Regions from separate parts of the Acidaminobacter sp. QWL-03 genome, predicted to be linked through region 1. Evidence: a T-box and tRNA genes for the amino acid it is inferred to sense, from the RefSeq annotation. Region 1 holds a T-box; the other holds one or more tRNA genes.
The links. A T-box is a leader RNA that pairs with one kind of tRNA and senses whether it is charged. The one in region 1 lies ahead of pheS (phenylalanine--tRNA ligase subunit alpha), so its partner is inferred to be a tRNA-Phe.
Positions count from the first base shown of each region.

Region 2: it has a tRNA-Phe gene. The T-box ahead of pheS (phenylalanine--tRNA ligase subunit alpha) is inferred to sense a tRNA for this amino acid. The anticodon was not compared.

Region 1 covers NZ_CM178752.1:1,471,739-1,474,965, reverse strand. Annotated here, with positions in the region: gene AC4PHM_RS06735 (potassium channel family protein) at 1-356, shown strand, start outside; gene AC4PHM_RS06730 (TrmH family RNA methyltransferase) at 438-1,229, shown strand; T-box leader at 1,373-1,601, shown strand; gene pheS (phenylalanine--tRNA ligase subunit alpha) at 1,739-2,758, shown strand; gene pheT (phenylalanine--tRNA ligase subunit beta) at 2,774-3,227, shown strand, end outside.
Region 2 covers NZ_CM178752.1:1,333,226-1,336,452, reverse strand. Annotated here, with positions in the region: tRNA gene AC4PHM_RS06075 (tRNA-Asp) at 1-2, shown strand, start outside; tRNA gene AC4PHM_RS06070 (tRNA-Tyr) at 20-104, shown strand; tRNA gene AC4PHM_RS06065 (tRNA-Gly) at 243-316, shown strand; tRNA gene AC4PHM_RS06060 (tRNA-Gln) at 334-409, shown strand; tRNA gene AC4PHM_RS06055 (tRNA-Lys) at 437-512, shown strand; tRNA gene AC4PHM_RS06050 (tRNA-Ser) at 520-609, shown strand; tRNA gene AC4PHM_RS06045 (tRNA-Ser) at 616-707, shown strand; tRNA gene AC4PHM_RS06040 (tRNA-Trp) at 733-808, shown strand; tRNA gene AC4PHM_RS06035 (tRNA-Pro) at 825-901, shown strand; tRNA gene AC4PHM_RS06030 (tRNA-Ile) at 920-996, shown strand; tRNA gene AC4PHM_RS06025 (tRNA-Phe) at 1,176-1,251, shown strand; gene AC4PHM_RS06020 (ribonuclease H-like domain-containing protein) at 1,332-2,303, opposite strand; gene AC4PHM_RS06015 (nucleoside recognition domain-containing protein) at 2,351-2,773, shown strand; gene AC4PHM_RS06010 (nucleoside recognition domain-containing protein) at 2,788-3,227, shown strand, end outside.

The sequences.
Region 1 (3,227 bases):
AAGCTCAGAACGAGCTGCACGGTAAGGTGTTGTACAAGACCGGCGCAGATCGCGTGGTCTTTCCGGAGCGGGAAATGGGCATCAAAATAGCGAAAAATCTGGTATCTGACAATATTTTGGACTATATTGAGCTGGCGCCGGATTACAGTATTGTTGAAATTGTGGCGCTGGACCATTGGATTGGTAAGAACCTGAGACAGCTGAACCTGCGCGCCAGATACGGCATCAACGTTATGGCGATCAAGCAGGGCTTTGACATCAAAGTCGCTGTGGGTCCGGACGAAGTGGTCCGCGAAGGGGATGTCCTGGTCGTCATAGGGCATAATGACGATTTGAACCGGATCGACAAGTCATAACCTGTCCTGATGCCCAGTTTTCGCAAGGCTTTTGCCGATGGTTTTCTGGCGCCAACCCTGACCTGAAGGGAGTACTCATCAATGAAGCACATAGCCTCTTCACAAAATGATATCTACAAAGGATATAAAAATTTACTTTCTAAAAAGCACCGTATCCAGCAAGGATTGTTTCTGATTGAAGGTGTCCGTTTAGTGCGACATGTCATGGCACGGGGATGGCCGCTCCGCGATTTGATCCTGGACCAGAGAGAAGCAGACCGCGTTGAGTTTATTCATCTCGCGCAGCACGCTGAAAGCCAGGGCATAAACGTGACCATTCTCGAAGGCGAATTGTTTGAAGTCTTATCTGAAACCGTCCATTCACAGGGCTGTCTTGGTGTCGCTGAAATGCCGGAGCTTGCGCCCCGGCCGCTGGAAGGCAGTCTCTTTCTGGCATTGGATCAAATCCGTGATCCCGGTAATCTTGGGACTATACTCAGGACCTCTGACGCAGCCGGCGTGGAGGGGGTTCTGCTTTCCAAGGGCTGTGTCGAGCCTTTCAATGAAAAAGTCGTGCGCTCGACAATGGGATCTCTCTTTGACGTGCCATTGGTTCAGTGTTCAGATTTCGCAGGAACGCTGGCTGAATTTCGCTCGAATGGCTTTGAAATCGCAGTGGCGGTTCTCGAGGATTCAGAGGATTACGCCCTTTACGACTGGACAAAGTCTACCGTTTTGGTGATTGGAAACGAAGCAGAGGGGATCTCTGAGGAAATTCAAGCTTTGGCGACTCAGCGCCTTAGGATTCCAATCCGCGGGGGCGCAGAGAGCCTCAACGCGGCGATTGCTGCAGGGGTAATCCTATTCGAAGCCACACGCCAACGACGACTGTGAAACGACTGAAAAGCGGCGCCCTGCGTTGTCATGGGGAAAAGTATCTCTTGCAACCTGGCGTTTCATTATGCTATAGTATTTACAATTGAAATGAAGGTATGAGGTAAGTGTCGGCGGTTTTTTGGCTGATCTATGCGTATTTCATGCCGGCAATGACGGAGAGAGTAGTCTATAGTTCAGATCTTCAGCGAAAAAGGAATGGTGGGAGCCTTTTGATTTGATGTGGATGAAGTTCACTCCTGAGCTTTTTCGGTGAAACTATTCAGTAGCTGGAAACGTCCTGTCCGCGTTAAGGACTGTCAATGAGTGGCAAAGCGATTATGTCGCCGCGTCAATTGGGTGGTACCACGGAGTAAAATCTTCGTCCCTTTGGGATGGGGATTTTTTTATTTGTCCAAAAACACCCAGAGACTTATAACATCAAGTGATGGCTGGTGGGTTGCGGGTGAGATGACCATCGGCAAAAAACCGCACTGGCATGAAAGTGAAAACTGAGAGGAGATGTACAAATGAAAGACAATGTTCAGAGCATGTTGACGCAGGCCCTGTCCGAGATTAATGGCGCCGCGGATTTGGCGGCGATTGAAGCCCTCCGCGTCAAGTACCTCGGGAAAAAGGGCGAGGTGACGACACTGCTGAGATCCATGGGCTCGGTGGCGCCTGAAGACCGGCCGGAGATGGGCCGCATCATCAACGAGGCCAGAGAAGCTATTGAAGCAGCCCTTGAAGAGGCAAAAGCGGTCAAATCCGCCAGCGCCCTGGGCGACAAACTGATCCAGGAACAGATCGACGTGACCTTACCGGGTGTGGCGAAAAAACGCGGGCATTTGCATCCACTGACGGTGGTTTTGAACGAGATTCAGGACATCTTTATAGGTATGGGCTTCAGCGTCGCTGAGGGGCCGGAGGTAGACACTGTATACAATAACTTTGACGCGCTGAATTCGCCGCCGGATCACCCGTCCAGGAGCCTGTCTGATACGTTCTATATCACGGAGGAGATTCTCCTCAGAACCCAGACGTCCCCGGTTCAGGTCAGGACTATGAAGGCAAGTAGTCCGCCCATCAAAGTCATTTCACCGGGCCGCTGCTTCCGCTTCGACGAGCTGGACGCGACGCATTCCCCAATGTTCCACCAGATTGAGGGCTTAGTGGTGGATGAGAACATTACCATGGCTGATCTGAAGGGCACTTTGGACGTCTTTGCAAAACGTTTGTTTGGCGAACACACCAAGACGAAGTTCCGACCGCACTACTTCCCGTTCACAGAGCCGAGCGCCGAAGTGGACGTCACTTGCTTCAAATGCGGCGGCAAGGGCTGCCGTGTCTGCAAGGGCAGCGGCTGGATCGAAATCCTTGGCTGCGGTATGGTGCATCCAAACGTCCTTGAGGAGTGCGGCATAGACTCTGAAAAATACACAGGTTTTGCCTTTGGCATGGGTCTTGACCGAGTGACCATGCTGAGACTTGAAATCGACGACATCCGTCTGATGTTTGAAAATGACATGCGTTTCATTGAACAGTTTTAGGAGGGCGAGAAGATAATGCTGGTACCTATAGCGTGGTTAAAAGATTATGTGGAGATCGACGATCTCTCATTGAACTACTTTGAAGACCGTATGGTCATGTCCGGTTCCAAGACTGAAGCGATTTCTGAAGTCTGCCAGGGCATCAAAAATATTGTGGTTGGTAAAATTACCGAAGTGAAGCGCCACCCTGAAGCGGACAAGCTTTGGGTTATGCAGGTGGACCTTGGCGAGCGCGTGACGCAGATCGTCACAGGCGCGGACAACTGCTTTGAGGGCGCTTATATTCCTGTAGCGGTCCACAATTCGTGGATCTGCGGCGGCGTCAAGATCAAGAAGAGTAAGCTGAGAGGCATTGACTCGGATGGCATGCTCTGCTCCTTGGAAGAACTTGGATTTGCAGATAACGTCATCCCAAAGAAATTTGCCGATGGCATCTATATCCTCGACGGACCACTCCCGCTTGGCGCGC
Region 2 (3,227 bases), 140 kb from region 1:
CAATTACAATTTCAAACATGGGGGGGTTCCCGAGTGGCCAAAGGGGACGGACTGTAAATCCGTTATCTACGATTTCGAAGGTTCGAATCCTTCTCCCCCCACCAAATTAGTTTTTTCATAAAATTCGTGGCACTAAACGAATTTTTGAAAAAACGGTTTCTCTCCGAAGGAGAGAAAAATTACCTTAATGAATTTCAAAGTAACCTTCGAAGTAACTTTCGATATTACCACTGTAAAACCCTGCGGGTGTAGCTCAGTGGTAGAGCCCCGGCTTCCCAAGCCGGTTGCGAGGGTTCGATCCCCTTCACCCGCTCCAAAGTAGTCTTACAACATTGGGGATTCGCCAAGTCGGTAAGGCAACGGACTTTGACTCCGTCATTCGTAGGTTCGAGTCCTACATCCCCAGCCACACAATTTAATAACCGAAACATTATATGACCCATTAGCTCAGTCGGTAGAGCACTTGACTTTTAATCAAGGTGTCCCGCGTTCGAGCCGCGGATGGGTCACCAACAACTTGGAGGGGTACCGAAGCGGTCACAACGGGGCGGTCTTGAAAACCGTTAGGGTTAATAGCCCACGTGGGTTCGAATCCCACCCCCTCCGCCAATTTATGGAGAAGTACTCAAGAGGCTGAAGAGGCTCCCCTGCTAAGGGAGTAGGTCCTGATGAGGGGCGCGAGGGTTCAAATCCCTCCTTCTCCGCCATTAGCGCAAAGGTAATATCGTACTTAGGGGTGTAGCTCAGCTGGTAGAGCAGCGGTCTCCAAAACCGCGTGCCGTGGGTTCAAATCCTATCACCCCTGCCATTTCAATTTAATATGTCGGGGTGTAGCGCAGCTTGGTAGCGCATCTGATTTGGGATCAGAGGGTCGCGGGTTCAAATCCTGCCGCCCCGACCATTAACACTTTAAGCTCATGGGCGTGTAGCTCAGGTGGTTAGAGCGCACGCCTGATAAGCGTGAGGTCGATGGTTCGAGTCCATCCATGCCCACCAAGTTAGTTTTTTTCGAATGCGGAGCATTAACCGCTGAGGAAAAAACGGTTTCTCTCCGAAGGAGAGAAAAACCACCTTACGGTTTTTCACCGAAGGTGAAAAAAACGAACACCCGTAAATGTTAATAGCACAATGCTGTAACTAGGAATCAAAGTATCAGGTTTGTTCTGTTACATTCTGCCCAGATAGCTCAGTCGGTAGAGCAGAGGACTGAAAATCCTCGTGTCGCTGGTTCGATTCCGGCTCTGGGCACCACTAAAAAGCCGTTCACGCGAAATTGATTCCGTGAGCGGCTTTTACTCATTTCTGCCATAAGTTCATATGATGTACTGGACTTAGCCAAAAACGACTTTTTGTTTGGCTCCCATTAGCTGATCCATGTGCCGCAGGAGGTTAGGCATGTTCTCGTATAGAGGATGTCCATCCACGCTGATTACACGCATACGGGATTGGCCTTCCAGATAGAGGCCAATGCTTAGGTCAAAACCATCGACGTTATGGTGCTCTACGGGAAGTGTAACTTCCAGGCGAGGTACAGTTCCGGTTAAATGTGTCTTAAAGATATGACCGCGGTCATCATACCAATGCATCTCTTCAGTATTATGATCAGGCTCAAATGTAATTATGGCAAAATCACCCTGCAATTTCAACGAGATTAGGTTGAGCTCCATATTGCGCCATTCAAAATAATGAGGCTTGTAAAGCTCGACGACACCGGAATGGTGCTCCAACAATCGATAGGTCAATTCGAGCAGGTTTAATGTATCTTCTTCATTGTGAAGTTCTATTTTGTCTGCATAGCTGCGATCGCCGGTCTCTAGGAAGTTATTATAGGCATCAATACAGTCGAGACCACTGAGTGTGTCCGTTCTAAGGATGCCGAGGGCGGTTTCAATGCTTTTCAGTTTGTAGCTATCAAGATGAAGGCTTGCTTTGGCGACTTTCATAAGATCTAAATTACGAGCGACTGTAAGTGGTGCAGTCAAACCATGCTTGGCATATTTGTGCATCAGGTAGGGCACATCGAAGGCATCACCGTTGAAGGAAATGAGATATTTTGAGGACAGCAGTGAGTGTGCTGCAGTAAGAATGTCTTTTTCATCTTTGCCTGTTTCATTGAAAAAGTAGTAATAATTCAGTTGATCCTGATGGAGTTCAATGAGGCTGATGGAAACGAGTTTGGAATAATCACGGTGGAAGCCGGTGGTTTCGATGTCGAAGAAAACGATAGGTGAATCCACTTCCAGGTGCCTGGCGATGAAGTGACTTTCTTTACTGGGTTGTAAGGATTTTTGTGTGGTCATCATGGCGCTCGCTCCTTTGTTAATGTAAAACTATTAAAGCAGGTGATTGAATGGTTGAATTTATGGCTACCCTAAGAGATGGAACCGGGAAGGGTTTGAAGACAACTTGGACACTGGCGAAGGTCATCGTGCCAATTTATATTATTGTCACTATTCTTAAGTATACCCCAGTCATCGGCTGGATTGCCATTTTGTTTGAGCCGGTGATGCAACTTTTTGGTTTGCCTGGAGAGGCGGCTATAGCGGTGGTCATGGGGAACTTGCTGAATATCTACGCAGCCCTTGGTGTTATGGCGACGCTTCCGCTGACTATGAAGCAGATTACCATCATGTCGGTGATGCTGTCGTTTTCGCATACCTTGTTGGTGGAAACAGCGGTTTCTAAACGGGTCGGGGTCAGCATACCTGTAATATTGTCGGTCAGGATTGGGTTGGCAGTGTTGTCGGGGATCGTGCTGAATCTGGTTCTTTAGGGGGGCGAGTATAAATGGGTACTGAGTTTAGTCTTATAGTGATACTGAAGGAAGCGATTTTGGGATCGCTTTCATCAGTGTGGAACATTGCGATTATTGTTTTTCCTTTGATGATTGTCATGGAATTCGCGAGAAAATACAAAGTCATGGATGTGATTTCTGCGGGACTTCGACCTTTGACCCGGTTTTTAGGCGTCCAGCGGTCTGCCGCGTTTCCTCTGGCTGTTGGGTTGATCTTTGGGCTTGCTTATGGGTCTGGGGTCATTATACAGAGTGCTCAGGAAGGTGAGATCGACACACGGAGTCTGACATTGGTATCTATTTTTCTGGCATGCTGTCACGCGGTCGTGGAGGATACGCTGCTGTTTGTGGCCGTTGGCGCAAATGGATGGCTGCTGCTGGGGCTCAGGACTTTGGCCGCGTTTATAGTGACCATGCTGGTGTCAAAGAGCGT